DNA from 3 places in the Streptomyces sp. 3211.6 genome. Region 3 is predicted to be linked to each of the others. Evidence: riboswitches for the same ligand, from Rfam matches in the RefSeq annotation. Region 3 holds a riboswitch; each other region holds the start of a gene.

What was found. Region 3 has a riboswitch for cobalamin ahead of BX286_RS25595 (energy-coupling factor ABC transporter permease). Riboswitches for the same ligand answer to the same signal wherever they lie in the genome.
Region 1: another riboswitch for cobalamin. It lies ahead of BX286_RS24540 (ribonucleoside-diphosphate reductase subunit alpha); the one in region 3 lies ahead of BX286_RS25595 (energy-coupling factor ABC transporter permease).
Region 2: another riboswitch for cobalamin. It lies ahead of cobN (cobaltochelatase subunit CobN); the one in region 3 lies ahead of BX286_RS25595 (energy-coupling factor ABC transporter permease).

What each region holds. Positions count from the first base shown of each region.
Region 1 covers NZ_RBXC01000001.1:5,271,682-5,277,090, reverse strand. Annotated here, with positions in the region: gene BX286_RS24560 (carbon starvation CstA family protein) at 1-1,388, shown strand, start outside; gene BX286_RS24555 (YbdD/YjiX family protein) at 1,385-1,585, shown strand; gene BX286_RS24550 (Uma2 family endonuclease) at 1,643-2,227, opposite strand; gene BX286_RS24545 (GNAT family N-acetyltransferase) at 2,306-2,803, shown strand; cobalamin riboswitch at 2,859-2,993, shown strand; gene BX286_RS24540 (ribonucleoside-diphosphate reductase subunit alpha) at 3,138-5,409, shown strand, end outside.
Region 2 covers NZ_RBXC01000001.1:6,189,695-6,195,103, reverse strand. Annotated here, with positions in the region: gene BX286_RS28520 (precorrin-8X methylmutase) at 1-432, opposite strand, end outside; gene BX286_RS38095 (hypothetical protein) at 429-1,742, opposite strand; partial or broken gene BX286_RS37910 (cobalamin biosynthesis protein CobG) at 1,727-2,240, opposite strand; cobalamin riboswitch at 2,617-2,774, shown strand; gene cobN (cobaltochelatase subunit CobN) at 2,807-5,409, shown strand, end outside.
Region 3 covers NZ_RBXC01000001.1:5,503,856-5,509,264, reverse strand. Annotated here, with positions in the region: gene BX286_RS25610 (SsgA family sporulation/cell division regulator) at 84-491, shown strand; gene BX286_RS25605 (hypothetical protein) at 583-1,098, shown strand; gene BX286_RS25600 (flavodoxin family protein) at 1,118-1,828, opposite strand; cobalamin riboswitch at 1,952-2,147, shown strand; gene BX286_RS25595 (energy-coupling factor ABC transporter permease) at 2,177-2,872, shown strand; gene BX286_RS25590 (energy-coupling factor ABC transporter substrate-binding protein) at 2,872-3,237, shown strand; gene cbiQ (cobalt ECF transporter T component CbiQ) at 3,241-3,990, shown strand; gene BX286_RS25580 (ATP-binding cassette domain-containing protein) at 3,987-4,808, shown strand; gene BX286_RS25575 (PadR family transcriptional regulator) at 4,968-5,409, shown strand, end outside.

The DNA of each region.
Region 1 (5,409 bases), 230 kb from region 3:
TATGGATGATCGGGTACGGCTTCTTCGCCTCGGTCCTGCCCGTGTGGCTGCTGCTCGCCCCGCGCGACTACCTGTCCACCTTCATGAAGGTCGGCACGATCGCGCTGATGGCGGTCGGCGTGGTCGTCGCGATGCCGACGCTGAAGATGCCCGCGGTCACCGACTTCGCCACGCGCGGCGACGGCCCGGTCTTCGCCGGGTCGATGTTCCCCTTCGTCTTCATCACCATCGCCTGCGGAGCCCTGTCCGGCTTCCATTCCCTGGTCTCCTCGGGCACCACCCCGAAGATGATCCAGAAGGAGACCCAGGTCCGGGTCATCGGCTACGGCGCGATGCTCACCGAGTCCTTCGTCGCCGTGATGGCCGTGGTCGCCGCCTGCATCATCGAGCCCGGCCTCTTCTTCGGCGTCAACTCCCCCGCCGGAGCCATCGGCACCACCGTCCAGTCCGCCTCCGCGGCGGTCGGCCACTTCGGCTTCGCCATCACCCCGGACGCCCTCGCCCAGGCCGCGAAGGACGTCGAGGAGACCACCCTGCTGTCGCGCACGGGCGGTGCGCCCACGTTCGCGCTCGGGATGTCGGAGATCTTCTCCGCCGTGGTCGGCGGGGCCGGGATGAAGGCGTTCTGGTACCACTTCGCCATCATGTTCGAGGCCCTGTTCATCCTGACGACGGTGGACGCGGGCACCCGGGTCGGCCGCTTCATGCTCCAGGACACCCTGGGCAACGTGCACAAGTCCTTCAAGGACGTCAGCTGGAAGCCCGGTGTCTGGCTGGCCAGCGCGGTCGTCGTCGGCGGCTGGGGCTACTTCCTGTGGGTCGGCGTCAAGGACCCGCTGGGCGGCATCAACCAGCTCTTCCCGCTGTTCGGCATCGCGAACCAGCTCCTCGCGGCGGTCGCCCTCGCCGTGTGCACCACCCTGCTGGTGAAGTCGGGCCGGCTCAAGTGGGCCTGGGTCACGGCCGTCCCGCTGGCATGGGACGTGGCCGTCACCCTCACCGCGAGCTACCAGAAGATCTTCTCGGACGACGTGAAGATCGGCTTCTTCGCCCAGCGCGACAAGTACCAGACGGGCATCGACTCCGGGAAGCTGCTGCCGCCCGCCAAGACCATGGACGAGATGCACACCGTGGTCACCAACGCCACGGTCGACGGGGTCCTCTCGGCCCTCTTCGCGGCGCTGATCATCATCGTCCTGCTGGACGCGGCCCGCACCTGCTTCAAGGCCGTCTCCGACCCCGGGTCGGTCCGCCTGAGCGAGGTCCCGTGGACCGAGTCGAAGATCATCGCACCGGCGGGGCTCATCGCCACGGCCGAGGAGAAGGCCCAGCTCGCCGCAGCCGGCCTCGACGGGGGCGGCGGCCGCGTGAAGGACCCGGTCGCATGAGCGGCGCGGTCCGGGCGGCGCTGGCGAAGGCCCGGTACTTCGTACGGGAGTTCTCCGGCGAGGCCGCGTACGACCGCTACGTCGCCCACGCCCGCTCCCACGACCCCGAGGCCGAGGTCATGACCCGCCGCGCCTTCGAACGGGCGCGGACGGACTCCCGCGAGGCGGACCCGCGGGAGGGCTTCCGCTGCTGCTGAGCGGTTACCGAGGGGCCCCGCCGGTTATCCGGCGGGGCCCCTCGTGCGTATGCGGGGTCAGCGCACCCAGTCCTTGAGGGGCTCGGTCTGGAGCGTGATGCCAACGGGGTCCGGCAGCTCGATCTCCTTGCCGTACGCCACGACGTGGACGCTCTCGTATCGCTGCCCGTTGGGCTGGCTGTAGACGGAGACCTCGCACTTGGCCCGGTCGATCAGCAGGTATACGGGGATGCCGGTCTCCGCGTAGGCGCGGGGCTTCTCGACATGGTCCCGTCGACGGGTGTCGGAGTCCCACGAGGTTACCTCGACGGCCATGAGGATCGGATCCGGCTCGACCCAGTCGCCTTGTCCGACGAACGCGTCCTCGTGCGCCAGGACCCCGTCCGGAATGGCGCGGCCCTCCCGGTACTGTTCCGCCTTGATCCCCTGCCCCGGATGCAGGAACAACTCGGGCCGGGACTGCATGCAGATCTTGAGCAGCCACTGGATGATCCGCCCGTGGTCCCCGTCTGGCATGGCCTTGCTCCTGATGACCCCGTCGATGAACTCCAGCCGTGTCCCCGCCCTCTCACGGGCCGCTATGCGCGCCACGGCTTCAAAATCCTCAGTCAGCATGTGGGGTTGGTCTGTCATCACGGTCATGCCTCGCTCGTCTTCCTCGACGGTGCTGTCTCCGACGATAGCGCCGACCACCGACACCCGTCCGGCACACTCGGCGGCATGGACTTCGACATCAGGACGGCAAGGGAAGACGAGTACGCGCGGCTCGGGGAGATCACCGGGCAGGCCTACACCGGGGACGGGCTGCTCGACCTCAACGACGACGACCACTACCTGAACGTGCTCCGCGACGTCGCCGGGCGGGCCGCCGACGGGGAGGTGCTCGTCGCCGTCCGCGACGGGGTGCTCCTCGGCGGGGTGACCTTCGCCCCGCCCGGGAGCCGGCTCGCGGACATCGCCGGGCCACACGAGGCCGAGTTCCGGATGCTCGCGGTGACCGCCGAGGCGCGCGGGCAGGGCGTCGGGGAGGCGCTCGTACGGGCCTGTGCCGAACGGGCCCGCGCCCTGGAGGGGGTCACCGCACTGGTGCTGTCCACCCAGCCGGCCATGCGCGGGGCCCAGCGGATCTACGAGCGGCTCGGCTTCGTCCGCACGCCCGAACTGGACTGGTCGCCCATCCCGCAACTGACGCTGCTCACGTACCGACTGGAGCTGTGACGCCACGCTCCGCATGCAGCCGACACAACATGTGGGGGCTACCGCATCGGGTCGCCCCCACATGTATGCTCATGGCTGCTGCCGCCGCAGGGGAATCCGGTGGGAATCCGGAACTGTCCCGCAACGGTGTGACGTACGCCCACCGGCGTGTCCGCGAGTCCGAAGACCTGCCGGCAGTACCCCCGGATCGACCGACCCGGGGTGTCGATTCGTCCGGGCCTCGCGGTTGGGCCGGTGGACGCCATGCGGTGCTGCCCTGACGGGCCCCTGCCCGCGTGCGCCCGCTCGCGCCCCGCTCCGCCGATGACCGGGCCGAGTGAGGGAGAGCTCCCCCGTGACCATCGCGCCCGCCGCACCGCGCGCCGAGTCCGACCACCCCGAAGCAGAAGGTCCCGGGGCCGCCCTGCTGCGGATCCTCACCGAGCTCACGGCCGACCTCCCCGACACCGACCCCGGCCGGGTCGCCGCCGCCGCCCTGCGCGGCCGCAGCTCCGCCGCCGACGAGGCCGAGCTGCGCGGGCTGGCCACCGAGGCCGCCGCCGGCCTGATCTCCGAGGACCCGGCCTACTCCCGCCTCGCCGCCCGCCTGCTCACGCTGGCCGTCGCCGACGAGGCCGCCGGCCAGGGCTCGACCTCCTTCGCCGAGTCCGTCGCCGTCGGCCACCGCGAGGGCCTGATCGCCGACCGCACCGCCGAGTTCGTCGCCACCCACGCCGCCCGCCTGAACGCCCTCGTCGAGCACGCCCTCGCGGAGGGCGCCGACGACCGCTTCGGCTTCTTCGGCCTGCGCACCCTGCACAGCCGCTACCTGCTGCGCCACCCGCACACCCGTCAGGTGATCGAGACCCCGCAGTACTTCATGCTGCGCGTGGCCTGCGGCCTGGCGGAGGACGAGAGCGTCCGCGCCGTCGAGGAAGTGGCCTCGCTGTACCGGCTGATGAGCCGCCTCGACTACCTGCCGTCCTCCCCCACCCTGTTCAACTCGGGCACGCGGCACCCGCAGATGTCCTCCTGCTACCTCCTCGACTCCCCGCTGGACGAGCTGGACTCCATCTACGACCGCTACCACCAGGTCGCCCGCCTCTCCAAGCACGCCGGCGGCATCGGCCTGTCCTACTCGCGCATCCGCGCCCGCGGTTCGCTGATCCGCGGCACCAACGGCCACTCCAACGGCATCGTCCCGTTCCTGAAGACCCTCGACGCCTCCGTCGCCGCCGTGAACCAGGGCGGCCGCCGCAAGGGCGCCGCCGCCGTCTACCTGGAGACCTGGCACGCGGACATCGAGGAGTTCCTGGAGCTCCGCGACAACACCGGCGAGGACCAGCGCCGCACCCACAACCTGAACCTCGCCCACTGGATCCCGGACGAGTTCATGCGCCGCGTGAACGCCGACGCCGAGTGGTCGCTGTTCTCCCCCGCCGACGTCCCCGAACTGGTGGACCTCTACGGCGAGGAGTTCGACGCCGCCTACACCAAGGCCGAGGCCTCCGGGCTCGCCAAGAAGACCATGCCGGCCCGTGACCTGTACGGCCGCATGATGCGCACCCTCGCGCAGACCGGCCAGGGCTGGATGACGTTCAAGGACGCCTCCAACCGGACCGCGAACCAGACCGCGCTCCCGGGCACGGTGGTCCACTCCTCCAACCTCTGCACCGAGATCATCGAGGTCACCAACGACGGCGAGACCGCCGTCTGCAACCTCGGCTCCGTCAACCTCGGCGCCTTCGTCGCCGACGGCGCGATGGACTGGGAGCGACTGGACGAGACCGTCCGCACGGCCGTGACCTTCCTCGACCGCGTGGTGGACATCAACTTCTACCCGACCGAGCAGGCCGGCCGCTCCAACGCCAAGTGGCGTCCGGTGGGCCTGGGCGCGATGGGCCTCCAGGACGTCTTCTTCAAGCTGCGCCTGCCCTTCGACTCCGCCGAGGCGAAGGCGCTGTCCACGCAGATCTCCGAGCGCATCATGCTCGCCGCGTACGAGGCCTCGTGCGACCTCGCCGAGCGCAGCGGACCGCTCCCGGCCTGGGCCGAGACCCGTACCGCCCAGGGCGTCCTGCACCCCGACCACTACGAGACCGAGCGCCACTGGCCCGAGCGCTGGGACGCCCTGCGCGCCCGCATCGCGAAGTCCGGCATGCGCAACTCGCTGCTCCTGGCGATCGCCCCGACGGCGACGATCGCCTCGATCGCGGGCGTGTACGAGTGCATCGAGCCGCAGGTCTCCAACCTCTTCAAGCGCGAGACCCTCAGCGGTGAGTTCCTGCAGGTCAACGCCTACCTGGTGGAGGACCTGAAGAAGCTGGGCGTCTGGGACGCGCAGACCCGCGAGGCGCTGCGCGACTCCTCCGGCTCCGTCCAGGGCTTCGGCTGGATCCCGGCGGAGGTCCGCGAGCTGTACCGCACGGCGTGGGAGATCCCGCAGCGCGGCCTGATCGACATGGCGGCGGCCCGTACGCCGTACCTGGACCAGAGCCAGTCGCTGAACCTGTTCCTGGAGACGCCCACCATCGGCAAGCTCAGCTCGATGTACGCGTACGCCTGGAAGCAGGGCCTGAAGACCACGTACTACCTGCGCTCGCGCCCGGCGACGAAGATCGCCCGCG
Region 2 (5,409 bases), 690 kb from region 3:
CGGGGCGTTGCCGACGACGATGACGGAGTTCTCCAACAGGCCCCGGTCGCGCCAGACTTCGAGGGCTGCGGCGCTGCGGGTGGTGCCCATCTTCGCGGCGAGCGCGGGCACGGCCGGGTCGGAGAGGGTGCAGATCACCTCGTTGCCGGCGGGCAGCCGCTTGCGGGTGACGCCGCTGGCGACCATCTGCACGTCGCACAGGACCGGCGCGCCGGCGTGCAGCGCGGCGCGGGCGCGCAGGACGACCTCGGGGGTGTAGCCGAGGTCCTGGGGGAGGTCGGTCATGCCGCAGGCGTGAATCATGCGCACCGCGACCTGGGCGACCGAGGCGGGCAGCCCGGAGAGGTCCGCCTCGGCGCGGATCGTGGCAAAGGACTGGCGGTAGATCGCGGCGCCGTCCTTCTCGTACTCGAACACGGTGTACTCGCTCATTTCTTCACTGCGGCTTCGGTTGTGGTGGGGGTGGTGCGTGCGGCCGTGAGGGCGGCCGCCAGGTCTGCGTGCGGGACGGGCCGCCCGTCGAGTTCGTAGCCGTCGGGGGTGGCGACGAGGTCCGCCCAGGCGGTGCCGCGCGGATGCCCGCACCGGCGGGCGCAGCCCGACCAGTGCACGGGCAGTTCCCCGGCGGCCTTCTGTTCCCTTACGACGGCACGCGCGTCGGCGCGTACGTCCGCGAGGGACTTGACGCAACCGGGCTTGCCCGTACAGGCGGTGACGGCCCGCCAGGGGCTTTCGGGCCGGACGACGAGGCCGGCCGCCTCGATGCGTGCGGCGCCGTCGGCGTCCGCGCGCGGGAGGACGAGGCTGCGCCACGGGGTGACGCGCAGCTCGCCGTCGCCGCCGTCGGCGGCCTCGGCCAGGACCCGCCACTGCGCGGTGCCGACCCGCCCGAGCGGGGGCAGCACGCACAGCCCGGCCGCGCCCACGCGCCCGGGCCGGGGCGGCTCGGCGTACGGCCAGGCCACCTCGGGCACGTGCCCGGCGGCGATCCCTGCGTCGGCTAGGCGCCGAACGAACTCCCACTCGTCCAAGGCGTGTTCGGGGGGCAATTCGGCAAGCCGCCAGGCCCGGGTCCCGGCGGTACCGACGACATCGAGGAAGTACTCTGCGGCACACAGAGCGGCCCGTGCGGCATCGACGGCCGCGACCTCGACGGCACCACGCCCGGCTCCGAGCCGTACGAGGGCCCGCCGCCCACCGCCGCTACCGACCCCGGCCTCCGCCCCGGCCCCGGAACCGCCAGATCCGCCGGCCCCCTTCGGGCCACCGGGGCCGTCGCGGCCACCGCGGCCGTCAAGGCCACCGCCATCGCGGCTATTGAGGCCTTCGCAGCCACCGAAACCGTCAAGGCCACCACGGCCGTCGAGGCCATCGAAGCCACCGCGGCCACCGCCATCGCGGCCTTCGCGGCCTTCGCGGCCTTCGCAGCCATCGAATCCGTCGAGGCCACCATGGCCCTCGGGGCCATTGAGCCTGCCGTGGGGGCCGTTGAGCCTGTCGCGGCCACCGCGGCCGTCAGGGCCACCGGGGCTGTTGAGCCCGACGCGGCCACCGCGGCCACCGCGGCCACCGCGGCCGTCGCCGCCGTCGCGGCCACCGAATCCGTCAAGGCTGTCGAGGCCACCACGGCCGTCGAGGCCATCGGAACCCCTGGGACCGACAGGACCCGCAGGGACCGCCGCGCCGTCCGGATCCGTGGAACTTCCCGGGCCGCGGGCGGCCTCGGGACCGCGTGCCAGCACGGTCACATCGGGGTCGAGGGCGGCCACGTCCCCCCGCCCGTCGTCGAGGGCGAACAGGAACCGGCCGGACAGCTCCGCCGCCCGGGCGCTGGCGCACAGCAGCCGGTCGAGTTCCCGGACCCAGCCCACGACTTGGGGCCCGGCCACCGGGGTGGCCACGATGTTGCGCACCCGCTCATGGCTGGGCGCGGGCAGCAGCCCGGCTCCGTCCAGGAGCTCCGCGAGCCCGCCGCCGCAGCCTTCGGCGAGACCGCGCAGCTGGACGTTGCCGCGGGAGGTGAGCTCCAGGTGCCCATCGCCGAACCGGTCGGCGGCGTCTCCGAGGGCGACGGCCTGCCGCGTGGTGAGCAGCCCGCCGGGGATCCGGACGCGCGCGAGGTAGCCGTCGTCGGCGGCGTGCAGCCGCAACGCGCCGGGACAGGCGTCACCGCGGTCACGTATGACGGGTTCGTCCCGCGATGCGGCGGAAGGTGGCTGGGGCGGCATGGCCGCGAGCATACCCACGATTCCCCACCCCCGACCTGTGTCCGTCGCCACCCCGACCAGGGGATCCGCCGTGAGCGTCCGGACCCCGCCGGGCGAAATCCGGCCTCGCCGGCGTCCGAGACGCGGGGTCCGGGGCGGAGCCCCTGGGGGCACCTCCCAGCGGTAGCTGGCGGAGAGACGGCGAAAGGGCGGGGCGGGGAGACGGCTCCGCGCAGCGGCCCCCACCCCCGCCCGGCGTTTGCGGCGCAGCCCCGAGGGCAGAGCCCCCACGGCACACCGCACCGCACCGCACCGCACCGCACCGCACCGCACCCCACCACACCCCACCCGCCCGCGAGACCGACCCACCCCACCGGGCCACCCCACCTCCCGGCCAGGGAAAAGGCCACCTAAGATGACCTTCCGGCGGACCACTCGGCCCGTCATCGCCGAGGACGGCGACATGGGAGGAAGCCCGGTGCGATTCCGGCGCGGTCCCGCCACTGTGAGCCCCGCGGAGCGATCCGCCGGGTGAGTCAGGAACTCCCGCTGTCCTCACTGCCCGGGGCGCGGAAACCCCGAGGAAGGCCTGCCGCCGCATGATCCTGCTGCTGTCGACGTCCGACACCGATCTGCTCAGCGCCCGCGCCGCGAACACCGCCGGCGGCCCCGTGCCGTACCGGTTCGCGAACCCCTCCCGCCTCCCCCTCGACGACCTCCCCGGCCTCCTCGACGGCGCCGAGCTGGTCGTCGTACGCCTCCTCGGCGGCCTGCGCGCCTGGCAGGAGGGCCTCGACGTGCTCCTCGCCCCCGGCCAGACCCGCCCCGTGGTGGTCCTGACCGGCGAACAGGCCCCGGACGCCCAGCTGATGGAGGCCTCCACGGTCCCGATCGGCATCGCCGCCGAGGCGCACGGCTACCTCGCGCACGGCGGCCCGGCCAACCTCGGCCAGCTGGCCCGCTTCCTCTCCGACACGGTCCTGCTCACCGGCCACGGCTTCGAGCCCCCGGCCGCCTCCCCCACCTGGGGCCCCCTGGAGCGCCCCGCCACGGAGGCGACCGGCCCCCAGGTCGCGGTGCTCTACTACCGCGCCCACCAGATGAGCGGCAACATCGCCTTCGTCCACGCCCTGTGCGACGCCATCGAGGCCAAGGGCGGCCGCCCGCTCCCCCTGTACGTCTCCTCCCTGCGCACGCCCGAGCCGGAACTCCTCCAGGCCCTGTCCGGCGCGGACGCGGTCATCACCACCGTCCTCGCCGCCGGCGGCACCCGCCCCGCCACCGCCTCGGCGGGCGGGGACGACGAGTCGTGGGACGCGGGCGCCCTGGCCGGTCTCGGCGTGCCGATCCTCCAGGCCCTGTGCCTGACGGGCTCGCGCGGCAACTGGGAGGAGAACGACGAGGGCCTGTCCCCGCTCGACGCCGCCACCCAGGTCGCCGTGCCCGAGTTCGACGGCCGGCTGATCACCGTCCCGTTCTCCTTCAAGGAGATCGACGAGGACGGCCTGCCCGCCTACGTCGCCGACGCCGAACGCGCCGCCCGCGTGGCCGGCATCGCCGTCCGCCACGCCCGCCTGCGGCACATCGCCGCCGCCGACAAGAAGATCGCGCTGGTCCTCTCCGCGTACCCCACCAAGCACTCCCGCATCGGCAACGCGGTCGGCCTGGACACCCCGGCCAGCGCGGTGGAACTCCTGCGCACCCTCATCTCGGCCGGTTACGACTTCGGCCCCGCCGCCGACATCCCGGGCCTGGTCTCCGGCGACGGCGACGAGCTGATCCGCGCCCTGATCGAGGCCGGCGGCCACGACCAGGACTGGCTCACCGAGGAGCAGCTGGCCCGCAACCCGGTCCGCATCCCGGCGGCCGACTACAAGCGCTGGTTCGCCGAGCTGCCCGCGGACCTCCGCGAGAGCGTCGAGGAGCACTGGGGCGAAGCCCCCGGCAACATGTTCGTGGACCGCTCCTCGAACCCGGACGGCGACATCGTCCTCGCCGCCCTGCGCCGTGGGAACCTCCTCATCCTCATCCAGCCGCCGCGCGGCTTCGGCGAGAACCCGATCGCGATCTACCACGACCCGGACCTGCCGCCCTCGCACCACTACCTGGCCGCCTACCGCTGGATCCAGGCATCGGCCGCCGACGGCGGCTTCGGCGCCGACGCCATGATCCACCTGGGCAAGCACGGCAACCTCGAATGGCTGCCCGGCAAGAACGCGGGCCTGTCCGCCTCCTGCTCCCCGGACGCGGCCCTCGGCGACCTCCCCCTCGTCTACCCCTTCCTGGTCAACGACCCGGGCGAGGGCACCCAGGCCAAGCGCCGGGTGCACGCCACCCTGGTCGACCACCTGGTCCCGCCGATGGCGCGCGCCGAGTCGTACGGCGACATCGCCCGCCTCGAACAGCACCTGGACGAGTACGCCCAGATCAGCTCCATGGACCCGTCCAAGCTCCCGGCGATCCGCGCACAGATCTGGACCCTGATCCAGGCGGCGAAGCTCGACCACGACCTCGGCCTGGACGAACGCCCCGACGACGACGGCTTCGACGACTTCCTCCTCCACGTCGACGGCTGGCTGTGCGAGGTCAAGGACGCCCAGATCCGCGACGGCCTGCACGTCCTGGGCGGCGCCCCGACCGGTGAGGCCCGCGTCAACCTGATCCTGTCCATCCTGCGCGCCCGCCAGATCTGGGGCGGCACCTCCGCCCTGCCCGGCCTGCGCGAGGCCCTCGGCCTCGACGAGTCGGCGGCCACCCGCACCGCGGCGGACACCGTCGAGGAGACGGCCCGCGCCCTGGTCCAGGCGATGGAGGACGCGAACTGGTCCCCCGAGGCGGTAGCCACCATCTCGGCCGGCCACCCTCAGGCGGTCTCCGACATCCTCACCTTCGCGGCGAACGAGGTGGCCCCCCGCCTGGCCGGCACCACGGCCGAGATCACGAACGTCCTCACCGCCCTGGACGGCGGCTTCGTCCCGGCCGGCCCCTCCGGCTCCCCCCTCCGCGGCCTGGTCAACGTCCTCCCGACGGGCCGCAACTTCTACTCGGTCGACCCGAAGGCCGTCCCCTCCCGCCTCGCGTGGGAGACGGGCCAGGCCCTGGCCGACTCCCTCCTGGCCCGCTACCGCGCGGACCACGACGACGAGTGGCCGGCCTCGGTCGGCCTGTCCCTCTGGGGCACGAGCGCGATGCGCACGGCGGG
Region 3 (5,409 bases):
ACCTTCGGCCCCCGGGCGGCGGGCGGTACGTGCACTAGCGTGCTTCGGGGGGCGCTGTTACCCCGCGAAGAGAGGCAGCCGCCATGGCCATCACCGAACACCGTGTCCTGCCGCTGCGGCTGGAGGCCGCACCGCTGCCGGTCCCCCTGGAGGGCGTCTTCGTCTACCGCACGGACCGGCCCTACGAGGTCGCCGTGGAGTTCCAGGGCGCCGGCGTCCGGATCGCCCGCTGGGTGTTCTCGCGGGAGCTGCTGATCGACGGGCAGACCTGCGCCACCGGGGAGGGCGACATACAGGTGTGGCCGCGGTGGACGGGCACCGAGCCCCGCGTCCTGCTGGCCCTGAGCAACGGCGAGCGGGGCTGCGTGGTCTCCGTGCGGGCCAAGGACCTGCGCGGGCTGTGCCGGCGGATGACCGAGCTGGTCCCACGGGGGCAGGAGCAGCGCCACTACGACCTGGACGCCGAGCTGAGCGCACTGCTGACCTTCTGAGCCGGCGGGCCGCCCCGTGCAACCACGGGGCCCCCGGGAATGTCATACCGGATGACAGTCATTCCCCGTCTCAGAGGATCGGGGGGACGCCATGCGTCACCACCCGCACCGCCGCCGGTTCGTGGCCCTGGCCACAGGTGCCCTGCTGACCGCAGGGCTCGCGCTCGCCGCACCGGCCTCGGCGGCCGCACCGGCCGCCGTCCGCTCCACGACCCCGCTCGTCGTCAACGCCCGCTGGGGCGGTCACTGCACGTACGACCGGATCGTGATCGACCTCCAGGGCTCCGTGCCCTCCTTCACCGTCACTCCCGTCTCCCAGCTGGTCTACGACGGCTCCGGCAAGCCGGTCCCGCTGCCGGGGAAGTACTTCCTGGAGATCCGCCTGCACCCGGCCGCCGGCCACGACGACGCGGGCAACAACGTCTACCAGGGCCCCAAGCTCCAGCAGATCAGCCTCAGCAAGCTCAAGGGCCTGGCCCTGACCGGTGACTTCGAGGGGTACGTGACCTTCGGGGCCGCCTTCGACACCCCGCCCGCCTACAGCACCTCCGTCCTGCACGCGCCCGAGCGGCTCGTGGTGGACATCGCCCATCCGAACACCTGCTGACGCCGGACGCCGGACACCCTCAGCGGTGTTCGGGGTTCGGGAAGTCGAAACGGCAGCCGGCGTCCCACTCGGAGCGCTGGTTGCCGTGGGCGGGGACGCCCCCGGCGCGCTTGAGGAGCGCCGCGAGGTGCATCAGGTTCCAGGACATGAACGTCGTGTTGCGGTTGGTGAAGTCGTTCTCGGGGCCGCCGGAGCCCGGGTCGAGGTACGAGGGGCCGGGGCCGGCCTCGCCGATCCAGCCCGCGTCCGCCTGCGGCGGGATGGCGTAGCCCAGGTGCTGGAGGCTGTAGAGGACGTTCATGGCGCAGTGTTTGACGCCGTCCTCGTTGCCGGTGATCAGCGCGCCGCCGACCCGCCCGTAGTAGGCGTACTGGCCCCGGTCGTTCAGCAGCGAGGAGCAGGCGTAGAGCCGCTCGATGACCTGCTTCATGACCGAGCTGTTGTCGCCGAGCCAGATGGGGCCGCAGAGGACGAGGATGTCGGCGTCCATGATCTGGCTGTAGAGCACCGGCCACTGGTCGCTCTCCCAGCCGTGGTCGGTCATGTCCGGCCAGACGCCGGTGGCGATGTCGTGGTCGACGGCGCGGATCAGCGAGGTCCGCGCGCCGGCCGACTCCATGACGGCGCGGCTCCGCGAGATCAGCCCCTCGGTGTTGCTGGTCTCGGGCGAGCGCTTGAGGGTGCAGTTGAGGTAGACGGCGGACAGGTCGGAGTAGTCGTAGGCGGCCACGCCCCCACCCTGCGGGGCCGCCGCCGCCCGCGCCAGCGTTCGGCACCCTTCCGGGGGGCGAAGCGGAATTGAGCCATCCGATCGGCCGGATCGGTCCGGGTTGATACCGGTCCGTGCGGGCGACTAGGGTCAGCTGGCCTTGGTGTTCGGGAAACCGGTGGAAAACCGGTGCGGCCCTCGCCACTGTGATCGGGAAGTCCAGCTCCACCCCTCGCGGGAGCCACTGGGACCGTGCGGGAGACCGCAGGGACCCGGGAAGGCGGAGCCGGGGCGGCAGTACCCGTCAGCCAGGAGACCGGCCGGGGCGCGTACGTCCATCCACGAGGTGCTGGAGAGGTCTCCCGACTCATGCACATAGCCGAGGGGTTCCTGCCCCCGCTGCACGCGGCCGCCTGGGGCGCCGCGTCCGCCCCGTTCGTCGTCCACGGGGTCCGCGCGCTGACCCGCGAGGTCAAGTCCCACCCCGAGAGCACACTGCTCCTCGGCGCGTCCGGTGCATTCACTTTCGTCCTGTCCGCCCTGAAGATCCCCTCGGTGACGGGCAGTTGCTCGCACCCCACGGGGACCGGGCTCGGCGCCGTCCTCTTCCGGCCGCCCATCATGGCGGTGCTCGGCACGATCACCCTGCTGTTCCAGGCCCTGCTGCTGGCGCACGGCGGGCTCACCACCCTCGGCGCCAACGTCTTCTCGATGGCCATCGCCGGGCCCTGGGCCGGGTACGCGGTCTACAAGCTGCTGCGCAGGTCCGGCGCCCCGCTGATGGTCACCGTCTTCTTCGGCGCCTTCTTCGCCGACCTGGTCACCTACTGCGTGACCTCGGTCCAGCTGGCCCTCGCCTTCCCGGACCCGTCGAGCGGATTCCCGGGCTCCCTGGAGAAGTTCGCGGGCATCTTCGCCCTCACCCAGATCCCGCTCGCGGTCAGCGAGGGGCTGCTGACGGTGCTCGTGATGCGGCTGCTGATGCAGTCGAGCAAGTCGGACCTGGTCCGGCTCGGGGTCGCCAAGCTGACCGGAGCCAAGCGGACCGAGGGGGCGGCAGCCTGATGAGCCGGAACGCCAAGATCAACACCCTGCTGCTGCTCCTGGTGGCCGCACTGGCCGTGCTGCCGCTCGCGCTGGGGCTCGGCGAGGGCAAGGAGGAGCCCTTCGCGGGCGCCGACGCCCAGGCGGAGTCGGCCATCACCGAGCTGGAGCCGGACTACGAGCCCTGGTTCTCCCCGCTGTACGAGCCTCCGTCGGGCGAGGTGGAGTCCGCCCTGTTCGCCCTCCAGGCGGCCCTGGGCGCGGGCGTGCTCGCGTACTACTTCGGGGTCCGCAGGGGCCGCCGGCAGGGCGCGGCCCAGGCCCTGGCGCAGACGGCGGCCGGAGCCGGGGCGCAGGCCCCCGCCGAGCCCGCGCGGGAGCCGTAGCCGGTGCTGCCGATCGACGTCGCGGCGCACTCCAGCCGCTGGCGGGGCCGCCATCCGCTGGAGAAGGCCCTGCTCGGGTTCGGGCTGACCGTCACCGCGGTGTGCCTGCCCCCGTGGCCCGGCGGGCCGCTGGTGGCCGCAGCGACCCTGGCAGTGCTGCTGGGGCCCGCCGGGGTGTCCGGGCGCCGGCTGTGGCGGGCCTTCCGGGTCCCGCTGGGGTTCTGCGTCACCGGCGCGCTGCCGCTGCTTGTGTCGGTGGGCGGTCCCGACGGGCTCCTCGCGCCGGCCCCGGACGGGCCCCGGCACGCGCTGGACCTGCTGCTGCGCACCTCGGCCGCCTCGCTGGGAGTGCTGCTGTTCGCCTTCACCACGCCCGTCTCGGACGTGCTGCCGCGGCTGGTGCGGGCCGGGGTGCCCGCGCCGGTGGTGGACGTGGCCCTGGTCATGTACCGGATCGGCTTCCTGCTGCTGGACTCCCTCGCCCAGGTCCGCCGGGCCCAGGCGGCCCGGCTCGGGCAGGCCGGGCGGGCCGCCGCCTGGCGTTCGGTGGCCGGGCTCGCGGCGACCTCGTTCGTCCGGGCCTTCGACCGCGCCGCCCGGCTCCAGGAGGGGCTCGCGGGGCGGGGTTACGACGGCGCGCTGCGGGTGCTGGTCCCGCCGGCGCGGCTGTCCCGGCGGTTCCTGGCGGCCGCCGCCGCCCTCCTGGCCGCCCTGGTCGCGGGGACCCTCGTACTGAAGGAGCTGGGGCTGTGACCCCGTTGGTGGAACTGGCCGGCGCGGGATACGCGTACGAGGACGGCCCGGCCGTGCTGTCGGGCGTGGACTTCGCGATCGCCGAGGGGCGGGCGCTGGTGCTGCTGGGCCGCAACGGCAGCGGCAAGACCACGCTGATGCGGCTGCTGAGCGGGGGCCTGCGGCCCGCGTCGGGGGCGCTGCGGCTGGAGGGTACGCCGGTGTCCTACGACCGGCGGGGGCTGACGCGGCTGCGCACCACCGTCCAGCTGGTGGTGCAGGACCCCGACGACCAGCTGTTCGCGGCCTCGGTGGAGCAGGACGTGTCCTTCGGCCCGATGAACCTCGGGCTGGCGCAGGCCGAGGTCCGCGAGCGGGTGGACTCCGCGCTGGCCGCCCTCGACATCACCGCGCTGCGCGACCGGCCGACGCACCTGCTGTCGTACGGGCAGCGCAAGCGGGCGGCGATCGCGGGTGCGGTGGCGATGGCGCCGCGGGTGCTGATCCTGGACGAGCCGACGGCCGGGCTCGACCCGGACGGGCAGGAACGGCTGCTGGACGTCCTGGCCGGGCTGCGGGCGGCGGGGACCACGGTGGTGATGGCCACCCACGACGTGGACCTGGCGGTCCGGTGGGCGGACGACGCCGCTGTGCTGACGCCCTCCGGGGTGCGGGTGGGGCCTGCGGGGGATCTGCTGTCGGATCCGGAGCTGTTGGCGTCCGCGGGGCTGCGGGCTGCCTGGGCGCCGGTGGTGGGGGCGTTCCTGCGGGGCAGGGGGATGCTGGCGGACGGGGTTCCGGGGCCGCGGACGCCGGAGGAGCTGGGCGCGCTGGGCTGAGCGGGGTCGGGGGCGGGGCGGGGCCGGGGGCGGGGCGGGGTCGGGCCTCCCGGCGGGGTGTCCCGGTGTGCCCACCCTCCCCCAAGCTCTCGGCTTCGCTCGAGCAGGGGGGACCCCCATCGCCCCTGCGGGACGATTGCCCACACCTAGGATGGCCGCATGTCGTTGCCGCATGCCATTCTCACCGCGTTGTTGGAGAAGCCCTCGTCGGGGCTGGAGCTGACGCGGCGGTTCGACAAGTCGATCGGCTACTTCTGGTCCGCGACGCACCAGCAGATCTACCGGGAGCTGGGGCGGCTGGAGGAGGCCGGGCTGATCCGGGCGCTGCCCAGCGAGGCGCCCGTGCGGGGGCAGAAGAAGGAGTACGAGGTGCTGCCCGACGGCCGCGCGGAGCTGGCGCGGTGGGTGGACGAGCGGCAGGATCCCAAGCCGATGCGGGACGCGCTGCTGCTGCGGATCCGGGCGGCGGCCGTGGTGGGGCCGCAGGGGCTCGGGGCGGAGCTGCGGCGGCACCTGGAGCTGCACCGGGCACAGCTGGCGGAGTACGAGGCCATCGAGGCGAAGGACTTCCCGGCGGGGCGCAACGCCGACCCGGACCGGC